DNA from 3 places in the Demetria terragena DSM 11295 genome. Region 2 is predicted to be linked to each of the others. Evidence: predicted binding sites of a transcription regulator. Region 2 holds the regulator's gene; each other region holds the start of a gene.
The links. Region 2 encodes HrcA, which represses chaperone genes, less so after heat shock. Its sites were predicted from a motif close to TTNGCACTCGNNNNNNNCGAGTGCNAA; they were not measured.
Positions count from the first base shown of each region.

Region 1: the regulator HrcA is predicted to act here: its motif matches at 3,385-3,411, upstream of groL (chaperonin GroEL).
Region 3: the regulator HrcA is predicted to act here: its motif matches at 3,709-3,735, upstream of groES (co-chaperone GroES).

Region 1 covers NZ_AQXW01000004.1:2,601,569-2,606,958, forward strand. Annotated here, with positions in the region: gene F562_RS0116815 (GntR family transcriptional regulator) at 1-182, opposite strand, end outside; gene F562_RS0116820 (sodium:solute symporter family protein) at 179-1,717, opposite strand; gene F562_RS0116825 (hypothetical protein) at 1,717-1,992, opposite strand; gene F562_RS0116830 (LLM class F420-dependent oxidoreductase) at 2,285-3,313, shown strand; gene groL (chaperonin GroEL) at 3,540-5,180, shown strand; gene F562_RS0116840 (hypothetical protein) at 5,353-5,390, shown strand, end outside.
Region 2 covers NZ_AQXW01000002.1:46,575-51,964, reverse strand. Annotated here, with positions in the region: gene F562_RS0101105 (16S rRNA (uracil(1498)-N(3))-methyltransferase) at 1-51, opposite strand, end outside; gene dnaJ (molecular chaperone DnaJ) at 57-1,184, opposite strand; gene hrcA (heat-inducible transcriptional repressor HrcA) at 1,181-2,206, opposite strand; gene F562_RS0101090 (S8 family peptidase) at 2,376-3,584, opposite strand; gene F562_RS0101085 (DUF3097 domain-containing protein) at 3,749-4,621, shown strand; gene F562_RS0101080 (NUDIX hydrolase) at 4,618-5,390, shown strand, end outside.
Region 3 covers NZ_AQXW01000001.1:121,972-127,361, forward strand. Annotated here, with positions in the region: gene F562_RS0100565 (ABC transporter transmembrane domain-containing protein) at 1-1,551, shown strand, start outside; gene F562_RS0100570 (ABC transporter transmembrane domain-containing protein) at 1,548-3,542, shown strand; gene groES (co-chaperone GroES) at 3,902-4,195, shown strand; gene groL (chaperonin GroEL) at 4,338-5,390, shown strand, end outside.

The sequences.
Region 1 (5,390 bases), on a different contig from region 2:
TGGGGCGTGAGCGTCACGAGTCCGTCGCCAGAGAGCCGCCGCAGCGCATCACGCACCGGGGTACGGGAGACACCATGCTGCTCGGCGATTGCGGCCTCGCGCAGCGGGGCATCTGCGAAGAGGGCGCCGGCGAGTATTTCCCCCCGCAGGTGCTGGTAGATGTCGTCCACCGAGACGTTCATGACCGTCCGCCACGGTGATTGGGCGCCGCGAGCGCTTCAGCCGTGACGTAACGGCTGGTGTCGCTCTCGGGATCTTTCTGCTCGTCGCGGTGCGGCACGATCAGAGAGCCCACCACACAGATGGTCGTGTTGAGCGCTAGGCCGAGCAGTCCTCCGGACAGCCCGCCCACGCCATCGACACTGGCGATGGTCATCCATCCCGAGAGGCCAGCTCCCGCGATCATTCCCACCACGACGGGCCATGCGGATAGTCGTCGCCAGTAGAGGCCGAGCATGAACGCCGGCGCGATCTGGGAGATGAGCTCCATCTTGAGCACGAAAATGCTGTAGAGGGTGCCGGGCGGGTTCCACGCCAGCATGAGCAGGGCGAATACGGCGATGACGCCGACCACCTTGCCCACGAGGACCTGACGGGACTCGGGGGAGTCTGGGTTGATGAAGCGCCCATAGACATCACGTGAGATCACCGACGACAAGCTGAGCAGCGCGGAGTCTGCCGTGGACACGATCGCCGCGACGATGCCTCCAAAGAACAGGACCATGAGCACGAAGAAGAACGTGTTGATGTCGGCGACTCTGTTGGCCAGGATCCCGACCAACTGTTCTGACTTCTTCTCCGAGAGCCCGGGCACCAACTGCAGGCCGAGGATGCCGACCACGAAGATGACCCCGGTGGTCACCAGCGGCATCCACGACATGGCCGCGAGGCTGCGCTTGAGGGTGCGTTCGCTCTTCGCGGCGTAGATCCGTTGGATGGCGTGCGGGTACATCGCGGCGCCAAACCCGACAACAACCACGAGTGAGAACCAGTTGAGGGAGGTCTCCAGGTCGGGCGCGCCGATCTTCGCCGGGTCGGTCTCCTGCAGGTGCGACGTCACATCGCTGAGGTTGCTGCCGGTCAGGTAGAGCACGCCGACGAGCATCGCGGCGATGCCCAGCAGGAGCATCACACCTTGCACCGCGTCGGTCACCGCGACCGCTCGCATGCCACCGGACCAGGAGTAGATCAGCATCACGATGACGAAGACCAAAACACCGACCTCGTAGGGCACGGTGTTACCAGTCAGCCCGGAGATGGCGTGGCCCATCGCGACGAACTGCTCCAGGAGATAGTTCGCCAGCCCCCACAACATCAATCCCACCGCCACCAGGACGACAGCATTGGAGTGGAACCGGTGGCGCAGCCAGTCGGCCGGGGTGACGAACTGCTCTTTGCGAGCCACGACATACAGCCGCGGCGCGTAGATCAAGTACGCCCCGATCACCGCCATCATGAACGGCACCGACTGCCACCAGGCAAATCCCATCCGGTAGGCGTTCGGGGCATAGCCGATGATGGTGTTCCCGCTGTACTGCGTCGCGTAGAGCGTGAAGAACAGCGTGACCAGGCCGAGGCCGTTGCCTGCGAGGTAGTAACTCTGGTTGGTTCGCTCCACGTGCTTGCGCCCGGCGAGCCAGCCGATGACGAGCATGAGAACGGCGTACAGCACCAGGACGGCCACGCCGCTGCCGCCAGCGAAGACGAGGTTGTCCATTAGGGGTGCCCTTCCGGCTCGGCTGCCTGAGCGGACTCCTCCGCAGGCTCGGCGAGATTCCACAGCCGCAAGCAGGCGTAACTGAGGGTGGCCGCGAAGGCGATCGATGCCAGAACGGCTATCCAGAACCACAAGGGAAGTCCGAGGACGACCGGTTCAATACCGTCGGTCGGCCAATAGCCCGGGATGCCGACGACGATCGCGAGTCCGAGCACGATCCACAGGCGTGGGTTGCGGATGGGCTCACGCAAGATGGGTGAGGGCCTTGAGGGCATCGCGCCTCCTCCGTGGTGGGTGGTCCTGGTGAGGCCCGTACGGACCTCACCAGGTTGGCAGGAACGTACACAATTCAGAGGGCTAGGTGTGGCTGGTCGTGCAAGATCTCGCGATTTGAACGAATTGTCGACCTTTAACTGTGTACAAAGTGGAAGTTTGGCAACGCAGGTATGTGTGGATAGTGATGGCCAGATCGGCGGACTGGGGTCATTCGCGCACACGCGCCGACCGATCGCGCAGAATGTCCTGGACAGCCCATATGCGAAGCGGAGGCACCAGGTGCGACTAGGAATGCCCTTGAACTACTCAGGCGGCTTCAGTGAGGCCGTTGAGGAGGTGGGTGCGCTGGAGCGCGCCGGCCTCGATGTCATCTTCGTCCCGGAGGCGTACTCCTTCGACGCCGTCAGCCAACTCGGCTTTCTTGCGGCCCGCACGGAGAGCATCCAGATCGCCTCCGGCATCCTGCAGATCTACACCAGGACGCCGACCCTGACGGCAATGACGGCCGCCGGCCTGGACTACGTCTCGGGTGGTCGATTCCTGTTGGGCTTGGGGGCCTCGGGCCCGCAGGTCATCGAGGGATTTCACGGTGTGCCGTACGACGCGCCCCTGGCCCGGACCCGCGAGATCGTCGACATCTGCCGCCAAGTGTGGCGCCGCGAGAAGGTCGAGCACCAAGGGAAGAAGTACCAGATTCCGCTGCCACCGGACCAAGGCACTGGCCTGGGCAAACCGCTGAAGCTGATCAACCATCCGGTGCGGGACCGGATCCCGGTGCTGATCGCGGCGCTGGGCCCGAAGAACGTTGAGATGACCGCTGAGATCGCCGAGGCGTGGGAGCCGATCTTTTATTACCCCGAGAAGGCCGAGCGGGTCTGGGGTGATGCTCTGGCCGCAGGCTTGGCGAAGCGTGACCCAAGCCTCGGGTCACTCGATGTCTGTGTCGGAGCGACGTTGGCGATCGGCGACGATGTCGAGCACGCGCTCGCCGGGCCGCGGGCCACCTTGGCGCTCTATATCGGTGGCATGGGTGCTCGCGGAAAGAACTTCTACTTCACCCTCGCCGAGCGCTACGGCTTCGGCGACGAGGCTGCGACCATTCAGGATCTTTACCTGGCCGGCCGCAAGGACGAGGCTGCGGCTGCTGTCCCCGAAGAGTTGGTTCGCCACACCAACCTCATCGGTGACGAGAGCTTCATTCGCGACCGACTGCGCGCCTATGCCGAAGCCGGAGTCTCGACGCTTGCGGTCAACCCCGTCGCGCCCGACGCCGCAACCCGAGTGGCCCAGGTGGAAGAGCTGAAGTCCCTCCTCGCCTGAACCGCCGGGCAACGGCCGCGCCACCTGGGCCTCCCGTGTTGCGCTCGGGCGCCCGAATCTCCATGATGGGGTTAGCACTCTCTAGGTGAGAGTGATAGAAAGATTGCTAGACAAGGCCGTGAGTCGAGGGACTTTCGGGCGGGTGACGTGAGCCCGTACTGGATGTCTCGTCCGTCGCGGGCGACACGCGGCCGCTTCGCTTGACGTGTGGAGGGAACCACCGCAAATGGCAAAGACCATTGCATTCGACGAAGAGGCGCGCCGCGGTCTCGAACGGGGTATGAACACCCTGGCCGACGCCGTCAAGGTGACGCTTGGCCCCAAGGGCCGCAATGTCGTGCTCGAGAAGAAGTGGGGTGCACCCACGATCACCAACGACGGTGTCAGCATCGCCAAGGAGATCGAGCTCGAGGACCCCTACGAGAAGATCGGCGCCGAGCTGGTCAAGGAGGTCGCGAAGAAGACCGACGACGTCGCCGGTGACGGTACGACCACCGCGACCGTTCTGGCCCAGGCCATGGTCCGCGAGGGCCTGCGCAACGTGGTTGCTGGCGCGAACCCGATGGCGCTGAAGCGCGGCATCGAGCACGCGGTCAACCAGATTTCGGACGCGCTGTTGGCGGCCTCCAAGGAGGTCGACACCAAGGAGCAGATCGCCAATGTGGCGGCTATCTCCGCTGGTGGCGACGAAAACGTCGGCAACCTGATCGCCGAGTCGATGGACAAGGTCGGCAAGGAAGGTGTCATCACCGTCGAGGAGAGCAACACCTTCGGTCTGGAGCTTGAGCTCACCGAGGGTATGCGCTTCGACAAGGGCTACATCTCCGCCTACTTCGTCACCGACACCGAGCGCATGGAAACGGTTCTGGATGACCCGTACATCCTGGTGCTCAACTCCAAGATCTCGAACATCAAGGACCTGCTCCCGTTGCTGGAGAAGGTCATGCAGTCGAGCAAGCCGCTGGTGATCATTGCTGAGGACGTGGAGGGCGAGGCTCTTTCGACCCTGGTCGTCAACAAGATCCGTGGCACCTTCAAGTCTGTTGCCGTGAAGGCTCCAGGCTTCGGCGACCGCCGCAAGGCGATGCTGGCCGACATGGCTGTCCTCACCGGCGGTCAGGTCATCTCCGAGGAGGTTGGCCTCAAGCTGGAAACGGCCGAGCTCGACATGCTCGGAACCGCTCGTCGTGTCGTGGTCACCAAGGACGAGACCACCATCGTTGAGGGTGCTGGCGACGCTGACCAGATCGCTGGTCGGGTCAACCAGATCCGTGCCGAGATCGAGAACAGCGACTCCGACTACGACCGCGAGAAGCTCCAGGAGCGTCTCGCCAAGTTGGCCGGTGGCGTCGCGGTGATCCGCGTCGGCGCAGCGACCGAGGTTGAACTCAAGGAGCGCAAGCACCGCATCGAAGACGCGGTACGCGCGGCCAAGGCCTCCGTCGAAGAAGGTGTGCTCGCCGGTGGTGGCGTCGCGCTGCTGCAGGTTGGTGGCAAGGCTCTGGACACCTCCGACCTCACGGGCGACGAGCAGACCGGTGCGGACATCGTGCGCTTCGCGACCTCCGCTCCGTTGAAGCAGATTGCCGCTAACGCAGGTCTTGAGCCGGGCGTCATCGCCGACAAGGTCCTCGGTATGCCGGTTGGCGAAGGCCTTAACGCGGCCACGGGTGAATACGGCGACATGCTCGCCATGGGCATCCCGGACCCGACCAAGGTGACCCGGTCGGCGCTGCACAACGCAGGCTCGATCGCTGCGCTGTTCCTGACCACCGAGGCAGTCATCGCCGACAAGCCGGAGAAGGCTCCGGCTGGTGGCGGCGACCCAAGCGGTGGCATGGGCGACATGGGCGGTATGGGTTTCTGACCTAGCCCGCTTCGTACACGCCGAAAGGGCGGTTTCCTCGAGGGGAAGCCGCCCTTTCGCGTGATCGAACAAGCGTCATCGGGGTCGGCTTTAGGATGCTGCGTATGACATGTCGGTGGTTCGAGCGCTCGTTGCGGAACGTCGTCGCTGATGTCTACCCCGCCCACTGCGGATGAGTGACCGAATCGTCCGCGATGCGAACGGTGCCGA
Region 2 (5,390 bases):
CGCGAGCCCTGCGAGCGCGTCCGGTGCAGTGTGAAAAAGCGGCGCGGTCACACCGGTTACCGTCCGGCGAAAGCGTCCCGCAGACGCCCGAAGATGCCCTGGTTCACAGGTTGGAGGCGCCCGTCGGGAGTTTCTTCACCGCGCTCCTTGGCCAATTGGCGCAGCAACTCTTCCTGTTGATGGTCGACCTTGGTCGGCGTCCGCACATTGGCGTGAACATGCAGGTCACCGCGCGCGGAGGAGCGCAGATGTGTCACGCCCTGCCCGCGCAGGGTCAGCACCTCACCGGGCTGGGTGCCCGCCTTGATCTCTAGTTCGCGCTCGCCGTCAAAGGTGTCAAGAGTAAGCGTGGTACCGAGCGCCGCCGCAGTCATGGGTACCTCGACCGAGCAATGCAGGTCATCAGCCTGGCGCTGGAAGACCGAGTGCTTGCGAACGTGGATCTCGACATAAAGGTCGCCGCTCGGGCCACCACCAGGGCCAGCCTCGCCCTCGCCGCCCAGCTGGATACGGGTGCCGGTGTCCACTCCTGCCGGAACCTTCAACGAGATCGTGCGGCGGTCGCGTACGCGCCCCTCACCCGAGCAGTCGAAGCACGGGTCGGTGATGACTTCGCCGAATCCACGGCATGATCCGCAGGGCCGCGTCGTGCGTACCTGGCCCAGGAAGGAGTTTTGAATCTCTTGCACCTGGCCCACGCCATTGCAGACACCACAGGTGCGCTTGCCCGTGCCCGGACGGGAGCCCTCACCGGAACAGACTTGACAGGTCACTGCGGTATCGAAGGTCAGGTCGGACTCGCCGCCAAAGACTGCGTCCCGCAGGTCGATCTCCAGCGGGACCAGGGCATCTTGGCCACGCTGCTCCCGGCTGCGCGGACCGCGCCCGCCGGTCGGTGAGCCGCCGCCGAAGAAGGCGTCCATGATGTCGGTGAAGGAGAAACCCTGACCCTGACCAGCGCCACCGCGGGCGCCGAACGGGTCCACGCCCATGTCGTACTGCTGGCGCTTCTGCGGGTCGGACAGCACTTCATAGGCCTGCGACAGCGCCTTGAACTGTTCGGCGGCTTCTTCGCTGGGGTTGACATCTGGGTGAAGCTTGCGCGCCTGCTTTCGGTAGGCCCGCTTGATCTCCTCCGCGCTTGCCTCACGGGAGACGCCGATCGTCGCGTAGTAGTCGTTCACTGGTCGAGGATCTCCGAAACATATCGGGCAACGGCACGTACCGCAGCCATGGTTGAGGGGTAGTCCATCCGGGTCGGTCCGAGCACTCCGAGTCCGGCGACGCCGCCGGCTCCGTAGGTCGTGGTGACGACGGATGAGTGATGAAGTCCTTCGTGGCTATTCTCGGCACCAATCCGGACCGCGATGTGGTCGTCACGGTCGACATTGAGTGATTCGAGCAACCGAAGCAGGACGACGTGTTGCTCCAGTGCATCAAGCACTGGGCCGAGGTTTGCGGTGTCGTGGTCAGTCCGCGCCAGATTGGCCGTGCCGGCCAGCACTACTCGTTCCTCGCGTTGCTCCTTGAGCATGTCGGTCAGCGAGGCGACGACGGCTTGCCCGGTCGAGCGGTCATCGGGGGCCAGCGCTTCAGGAACAGGCACGAGTTTGGCTGCGGCCTCGACAAGGGTCTGACCGTTGGCGAGCGCATTGATTCGCGCGCGCAGGTCGCCCATCACCGTTTGACCGTCATCGGTCGTGTGGTCCCGGCTTACGTCGATGACGCGCTGCTCAATGCGGCCGTTGGACAGGATGAGCACCACCATCAGACGGTCCGCCGACAAGGCCACCAGTTCGACGTGGCGCACCGTGGATCGGGTGAGCGATGGGTACTGCATCACAGCGACCTGGTTGGTCAGCGATGCGAGCAACTGGGCCGTACGGTCGACGACATCATCTAAGTCGACTGAGGCGTCCAAGAACCGCTGAATGGCGACTCTTTCGCTACGGCTGAGCGGTTTGATGCGGCTGATCTCATCGACAAACAAGCGGTAGCCGGCGTCCGTCGGAATACGACCGGCGGACGTATGCGGCGCCGCGATATATCCGTCCTCCTCGAGGGCGGCCATGTCATTGCGAACGGTCGCCGCGGACACCCCGAGTTGGTGGCGCTCCAGGAGCGCCTTGGACCCCACCGGCTCAGACGTTGCGACGTAGTCCTGCACGATGGCGCGCAGGACATGCAGCCTCCGCTCGTCGGACATCAGTCACCACCCTTCGTCAGCACGACCCAACCTTGGTTGTCACTTGGCACTCGTTTGGCACTCGTCAGGCCTGAGTGCCAGTCTACCGACGCTCCCGGGTGCGGCGAAAACGTGCGGCGGCCGCCCCCGTTGCCGAGGGCGGCCGCCGCACGTGCGAGTTCAGGTCGAACTAGAGCCCGCCGGTGAACAACAGCCGGTTGACGGTGCCTCCGGTGCCTCCGCCGTTGACTACGTCAGGGGTGGCAGTGTCTTCGATCCACTGCTTGACCTGCGCTGGAGTCGCGTTCGGGTTTTTCTCCAAGTAAAGCGCCGCCACCCCTGCCACGTGCGGCGATGCCATCGAGGTACCGGTCCTGGGCGCGGTACCGGCACCGTCATAGTCCAGGCTGGTGATGTCGGTGCCCGGCGCGTACACATCGACGCAGGCTCCGGTGCTGGAGAACGCGTTGCGGTCGTCGGTCTTCGTGGAGTTCCCCACGACAATCGGCAGCTCGCTGTGTCGCGGAGCTGTGCTGCAGTTGTCTCCGCCGGAGTTTCCCGACGCGGTCGCGTGGGTGATGCCGGCGGCGTTCATCCGCTCGGTGGCCGCCTTCAGCACACCGTCGGGGTCTTCGAACTGCCAGGAAGTGTTGACCACCGCGGGCTTCTGGGCATTCTCGGTCACCCAGTCCAAACTGCTGAGCAAGATCTCCAGCGACGTGTCGCCGGCGCAGGTGAACGCCTTCACGCCCACGATCTTCGCTGCCTTCGCAACGCCGTACGTCGTCGAACCGACTGTGCCACCGACGTGGGTGCCATGTCCGTTGCAATCCTTGTTGAGGCCATCCCCTGCGAAGTTGACCTTCTGCGTGGCGCGACCGCCGAAGTCCGGGTGCGCGGCGTTGACGCCGGTGTCGATGACATAGGCGGTCACCCCAGCGCCCTTGCTGGTCGTGGAGTAGGCGGAGTTCAAGGGGAGTTGTCGCTGGTCGATCCGGTCCAGGCCCCAGGTCGCGCCCGCAGCCGCCTTCCGTTGGCTGTCCCGCTTGGGCGGGGTCCCAATGACGTTCGCGCGGAAGTCGCTGCGCACCACCCGAACCACGTCGCTTCGCTGCTCTAACGCCGCCGCCTGCTGCGGAGTCATGGAGGCACTAAACCCGGACATCGCCGACCGGAAGGTCCGTCGCGGGGTCACTTCGAAGGTGGACCGCACCGCTTCAGCGCGCTCTGCCGAACGAGTGGACACGGCGGCACGGCTAGCCCCGGCGACCTCGACGACGTATACGTGCTTCGCATCACTGGTCGGCGCGGCATCGGCGGCACTCGCAAACGGCGCCATCGTGCCCGCGGCGGCAACGGCGAATGCTGCCGCAGCAGTTCGACGTGAACGGTGGTTCATGGCAACTCTCCTGGCCTTCGTGGATTGGTGGTGGCCGCGAAGGTAGCAACGCAAAGGCATGGTGTGGGTCTGGCGGCTCTATGGATTCGGTCAAAAATGAGCGCGCGTGTCCCCTAGCGCGTTGCGCACCGCCAGAACGGCTGACATTGCCTACCCTGGCGATCGTGACCGACCGCTACGGGCAGGATGTCCTGTCAACTGATTGGCGCGCGCCCAAGCGCGGCCGTTCCCGACCCGTCGAGGCCACCATCGACCTGGTCGTCGAAGAAGTGCAGACCGGATGGTGTGGCGCGGTCGTCAGTGTGGAGAAGGCTGGCGGTATGCACGTGGTCCACCTCGAGGACCGGCGCGGCAAGACCAAGGCCTTCCCCCTCGGCACGGGCTTCTTGCTCGAGGGCAAGCCGGTCGAGCTCACCGCGCCGACCGCCGCAGCCAAGGCCGCTCTCGCCGAGCAGCGGCAGGCCTCCTCGCGCACGGCGTCGGGCTCGGTCGCCGTCGCCAACGCACCGGCCCGAGTCGCCTTGGGCTCGCGCATCCTGGTCGAGGGGCGCCACGACGCCGAACTTGTCGAGAAGGTCTGGGGTGAGGATCTTCGCGTCGAAGGCGTCGTAGTCGAGATGTTGGACGGTGTCGATGACCTCTCGGCGGTCATCCGCGATTTCCATCCCGAGCCCGGCCGTCGACTCGGCATCCTGGTCGACCATCTGGTCCCCGGGACCAAGGAGACGCGGATCGTGGAGGAAGCCCGCCGCGCTGCGCGAAGTGAGCATGTCCTCATCGTGGGGCATCCCTACGTCGACGTCTGGCAATCGGTACGCCCCGAACGCCTCGGATGGACCCAATGGCCGGTCATCCCCCGCGGAACCTCCTGGAAGCACGGCATCTTGGCCGAGCTCGGGTGGCCGCATGCCCGCCAGGCCGACGTCGCGCACGGATGGAAGCGCATCCTGTCGACCGTTCGGACCTACGCCGACCTCGAGCCAGAGTTGCTCGGCCGAGTGGAGGAACTCATCGACTTCGTCACGGCGCCAACATGACCCTCACAGGCGAGACTGAGCTTGTCGCAGTGGTGATCACCGTCGATGACGGGGTGCCTGCCGTCCTGGCGTCCAGTACCCCGCGGCAACTTCCTGCAGGCCCGCTCGCGCCCACCGAACGCTCCCTCCAGACCGGAGTGCGCTCATTTGTCGCGGAGCAGACGGGCCACAGTCTCGGCTTCATCCAGCAGCTCTACACCTTCGCCGACCTGGGGCGCGGCGACGGCGAAGACCGCGTTGTGTCGATTTCGTACCTGGGGCTCACCCGCGCCGCGACCGACCCGGCTGGCTGGTTGGCGGCATACGAAGCTCTGCCGTGGGAGGACCGACGGCCAGGCGTGCCGGCGTGGAGTGAGTTGAGTGAACGCCTCGACCCGTGGATCGGGCGCGGGCCTGGATCCACGGAGCGCCGTGAGCGCCGTGACCACCTGTTCGGTCTCGGCGTTCATCGTTGGCAACCAGACCTTGCACTCCAACGCTATGAGTTGCTGTGGGAAGCAGGTCTGGTCGCGGAATCTCCACAGCACCAACCGATTTCGCCTGAACTGGGCACCTCGATGTTGCACGACCATCGGCGTATTGTCGCCACCGGGCTATCCCGACTCAGAGCGATGTTGCAATACCGTCCGGTGGTCTTCGAACTCATGCCGGAATCGTTCACACTCGGGCAATTGCAGGACGTTGCCGAGGCCCTCGCCGGACAAGAAGTCCACAAACAGAACTTCCGCCGACTCGTGGAGCACCAGCACCAACTCGTGGAGCCCACTGG
Region 3 (5,390 bases), on a different contig from region 2:
GGACGCATCACACGCAAGTCGCTGAGTCTTGGCCATGTCCTCCCACGCCGCACGCCCACTGGCGAGGTCCTCGCGATTTCCGGAAGTGACGGCGATCAGTTCGGGTCGCTGATGGAAATCACGTCGCGGATGATCGCGCAGGTTCTGACCTTCATCGTGGTCTCGATCATCGTCCTGCTCACGTCGGTCAAACTGGGCTTGCTGGTGTTGGCGAGCGCCCCACTGTTGGCGATATTGAGCGGCCCCTTACTGCGTCCGCTGCAGCATTGGCGTGGCATCGAGCGGTCCCGGACGTCTGACCTGACATCCCTGTCGACAGACATCGTGGCCGGATTGCGCATCCTTCGTGGCATCGGTGGTGAGAACACCTTCGGCGGGAACTTCGAGCGCCAGTCGCAAGGGGTCAAAAACTCCGGTACCCGCGCCGGCATTTGGCAGGCGGGCATCGACGCGCTCGGCGTGCTCCTCTCCGGCATCACTGTCGTCCTCGTGATGTGGCTCGGCGTGCGCGAGGTCGCCGAGGGCGCCCTGAGTGTGGGCGACCTGATCGCACTCCTGAGTTATGCGCTCCTGCTGTTGGAGCCGATGCAGACCTTTGTGGAGTTTGCGCAGAAAGTCACCCGCGCCAAGGTCTCCGCGATCAAGGCACGCGCCGTTCTCGCGTTGCGCGTTCCCTGGCATGACGTGACGACCAGCGCCCCCGACCTTCCACACCACGCGGTCATCGAGGATCACGCCTCCGGCGCGCAGTTCCTACCTGGCCGACTCACCATGATCGTGTCGGCCACCCCGGACGACTCGGCCGCGCTGGCCGACCGACTCGGCCGTTATCTCCCCAAGAGTGCCGAGGCGCCTGTCAGCGAAGAACTTCCCGAAGAACTCCGTGGCAAGGCTGCCCGCCGCGAGCGCGCCGAGCGCGCCCGATTACGCCGAGAACAAGATCAGCGGGATGCCGAGCGCGCGGCGCAGCAGTGGGGAGTGTCGGTCGGCGATGTTGACCTGTCGCGGGTGCCGCTGGATGTCGTACGCCGCACCATCGTGGTGAGCGACGCCACCCCTCAGGTCTTCGCTGGATCGCTCCAATCGGCCCTGGACCCATGGGGGCACGCTACGCGCGAGAGCGCCGAGCGGGCCCTGTATACCGCCTCCGCAGACGATGTTTTCGAGGCCGTGCCTGGCGGCTGGGCGGGGCGCATCGATGAGGGCGGGCGCGGGCTGTCCGGTGGCCAGCGCCAGCGTCTTGTCCTCGCCCGCGCCTTGACTGCCGAAGCTGAGGTGCTGGTCTTGGTCGAGCCCACCTCGGCCGTCGACGCCCATACCGAAGCACGCATCGCTGAACGACTCGCAAGCCACCGGGCGGGGCGTACGACCATCGTGGTCACCGCGTCACCGCTCATGCTCCATCACGCCGACGACGTCGTGTTGCTCGCGGAAGGGCAGGCCGTGGCCCATGGCTCCCACCGCGACCTGCTCGAGCACAACCCGGACTACCGGGCCTGCGTCATTCGTGACGACAGCCCCACGCCCGAAGAGGAGGTGAGCACCCCGTGACCAGCACCACCGAACACCGTGACGATCGCCTGAGTGACGTGCTGCCAGCTCACCTTGCCGCCGAGTCGGCGCGCACGTGGAAGCCGAACGCTGATGGCTCCGATATCGACTCCCTACCGACCACCCTGACCGAGGTCGGTCACGGCACGTGGCGGGAACGGGTAGGCGCTCTCCGTCGCCGCCATCACCTGCGCGAGTCCCGGGCGCAGGAATTCCATGAGTCGATGCGCACCAGCACGAGCGGGCTTCCGGTGGCTACGCCCCGCGCCGTCACGCGCTTCGTGTGGAACCTGCTGGGCGAACGCCGCGGCATGGGTTCCATCCTGGTCATCGCCAACCTCCTCGCCGCGACAGCTGGCCTGCTGGTGCCCTTCCTGCTGGGTCGGCTGGTCGATGATGCAGTCGCCGAGGTTGATCGCGGTACGCCCGCGGCAGCCATCGCCGCCGCCGATGAGATGGCGCTGGTCGTCCTCGGTGTCGCGGTGACTCAAGCGGCGTTCACGTTCCTCGCCAAGTCAGCCGCGGCCGCCCTGGGACAGGGCGTGCTCGCGGGCGCTCGCGAGCGCATCATGCGCGACATCCTTCACCTGCCGCTGTCGCGGGTTGAGACTGCGACGTCCGGCGACCTGGTCACGCGCGTCACGCGAGACGCAGGCACGATGAGCGAGTCGGTGACCTGGGCGCTACCGGAGTCGGTCTACGCCACGGTCACCGTCGTCCTAACCCTGATCGCAATGCTGCTCAACTCCTGGGTGCTGGCGCTCGCATCGCTCATCCCGATGGCCCTGTCGCTGTTCCAGATTCGGCGCTACCTCGAGCGCGCCCCGGCTGGTTATCTCACCGAGGCGGGCACGTATGCGCAGATCAACACCACGCTGACCGAAACCGTGTCCGGCGCCCGGACCGTCGAAGCCCTCAACCTGACCGACCGCCGGCTCACCCAGGCCGACGCCGACATCGCGGTGTCGAGCCAGGCTGAGCGCTACACCTTGACCCTGCGCAATCTGTTGTTCGGCGTGATGGATCTCGCCTTCAGCATCCCGCGCGTACTGGTCCTGGCCTTTGGCGCGTTCGCCTATGCCCAGGAATGGGTCTCGATCGGCCAGATCACCACCGCCCTTTTGTATGCGGGAGCGATCTGGGGGCCATTCGAGACGCTGGTCCACACGGTCGACCGAGTCCAGACCGGACTCGCCTCAACCGCTCGCCTGTTGGGCATCTCGACGGTGCCGCCCGACCGTGAGGTCGGGCCGGAGCGCCCGACCGACACCCGGCTCACCGGCCGCTCGCTGCGCTATGCGTACCGCGAAAACCACGATGTGCTCCACGATGTTGACCTCGACCTACGTGTCGGCGAAAGGCTCGCCATCGTCGGTCCCAGCGGGTCCGGCAAGTCGACCCTCGGCCGGCTCCTTGCGGGAATCCACGGCCCGCGCACGGGGCACGTCCAGGTCGGCGGGGTCGAACTGACCCGACTTCCCTTGGACCAGCTGCGGCGCGAGGTGGCCCTGGTGACTCAGGAACACCACATTTTCATTGGCACGATCCGAGACAACCTGCTCCTCGGTCGGGAGAGCGCCAGCGACGCTGAACTTCGAGACGCGCTCGCGGCGGTCGGTGCCCGCACGTGGGTCGAGCAACTCACCGGACAGCTTGATACCACCGTCGGGTCGGGTCACCTCGCCCTCACCCCCGGCCAAGCGCAACAGGTCGCGCTCGCCCGACTGGTGTTGGCCGACCCGCACACCATCGTCCTTGACGAGGCAACATCGCTCATTGATCCGCGGACCGCACGCCACCTGGAAGGCTCGATGAATGCGTTGCTGACTGGACGCACTGTCGTCGCGATCGCCCACCGGCTGCATACGGCTCACGACGCCGACCGGATCGCCGTCATGATCGATGGGCACATCGCCGAACTCGGGTCGCACGATGAGTTGATGGCCAACGACGGCGAGTACGCCGCACTCTGGCGCGCCTGGACCTCCTAACCAACGCCGGTCGAGCAGGCGAGCCCCCTCCAACGCCGGTCGAGCAGGCGAGCCCCCAGGGGCGAGCCGTGTCGAGACCCGAGGCAGCCCCCTCCAACGCCGGTCGAGCAGGCGAGCCCCCAGGGCGAGCCGTGTCGAGACCCCCAAAGATCGAATCTGGAGAATTCTGGCACTCGAGTTGACCGAGTGCTAACACACGCATAGATTCAGTTCTGGCACTCGGGAGTGGCAAGTGCCAGCACGGTCGGTCTCGACCCCCGCGACGGCGAGACCTGTTGAGTTGGCTCATTGCCCTCGTCGAGTAAGACGTATCCGTATCGACCCCAGCGGGGTCGGACACTCACAAGGAAGGTCACACCGTGTCGGTGAACATCAAGCCGCTCGAGGACCGCATCGTCGTGAAGTCGGTCGAGGCCGAGCAGACGACCGCGTCCGGTCTGGTCATTCCGGACACCGCCAAGGAGAAGCCCCAGGAGGGCGAAGTTCTGGCAGTCGGTCCGGGCCGTATCGACGACAACGGCCAGCGCGTGCCGGTCGACGTCCAGGTTGGCGACCGGGTTATCTACAGCAAGTACGGCGGCACCGAGGTCAAGTACAGCGGCGAAGAGCTGCTGATCCTCTCGGCTCGCGACGTGCTCGCTGTGGTGAGCTGACAACACAGCTGAGACGTTTTTCTCATGACGCGCCCTGGGCGCCCGTGCCCTGATCTGATCACGGCACCCGGGTGTCCGGGGCGTTGTCTTTTTGCCGCGCTGGCGTTGCCAGCGCCCCCAACATGGAGTGAAAGGTAAGTGCATGGCTAAGGAGCTGGAGTTCAACGACTCCGCACGTAAGTCCCTTGAGCGAGGCGTTGACGCCCTCGCCAACACGGTCAAGGTCACACTCGGCCCCAAGGGTCGCAATGTCGTGATCGACAAGAAGTGGGGCGCCCCCACGATCACCAACGACGGTGTCACCATCGCTCGCGAGGTCGAGCTGGATGACCCCTACGAGAACCTCGGCGCTCAGCTCGCCAAGGAGGTCGCGACCAAGACCAACGACGTCGCCGGTGACGGTACGACCACCGCGACCGTTCTGGCCCAGGCCCTGGTCAAGGAAGGCCTGCGCAATGTTGCGGCAGGCGCCGGACCCGCGGCCCTCAAGCGCGGCATCGACAAGGCCGTCGAAGCAGTCAACGACCGACTGCTGGAAAACGCCCGCGAGGTTGAGGGCAAGGACGAGATCGCGCAGGTCGCGACCCTCTCCGCGCAGGACTCCACCGTCGGCGACACCATCGCCGAGGCCTTCGACAAGGTCGGCAAAGACGGCGTGATTACCGTCGAGGAGTCCTCGACGACCGCGACCGAGCTCGACTTCACCGAAGGCATGCAGTTCGACAAGGGCTACCTGTCGCAGTACTTCGTGACCGACACCGAGCGCATGGAGACCGTCCTTGAGGACGCCTACATCCTCATCAACCAGGGCAAGATCTCGGCCATCGCCGACCTGCTCCCGGTGTTGGAGAAGGTCGTACAGACCGGCAAGCCGCTGGTCATCATCGCCGAGGACGTCGAGGGCGAGGCGCTCTCCACGCTGGTCGTCAACAAGATCCGCGGCACGTTCAACGTGTGCGCCGTCAAGGCTCCCGGGTTCGGCGACCGCCGCAAGGCCATGCTCGCTGACATCGCGATCCTGACCGGTGGCCAGGTCATCTCCGAGGAGATCGGTCTCAAGCTTGACCAGGTCGAGCTGGACCAGCTCGGTCAGGCCCGGCGTGTGGTCTCCACCAAGGACGACACCACGATCATTGACGGTGCTGGCGACAGCTCGGCCGTCGACGGTCGAGTCAACGAGCTCAAGGCCGAGATC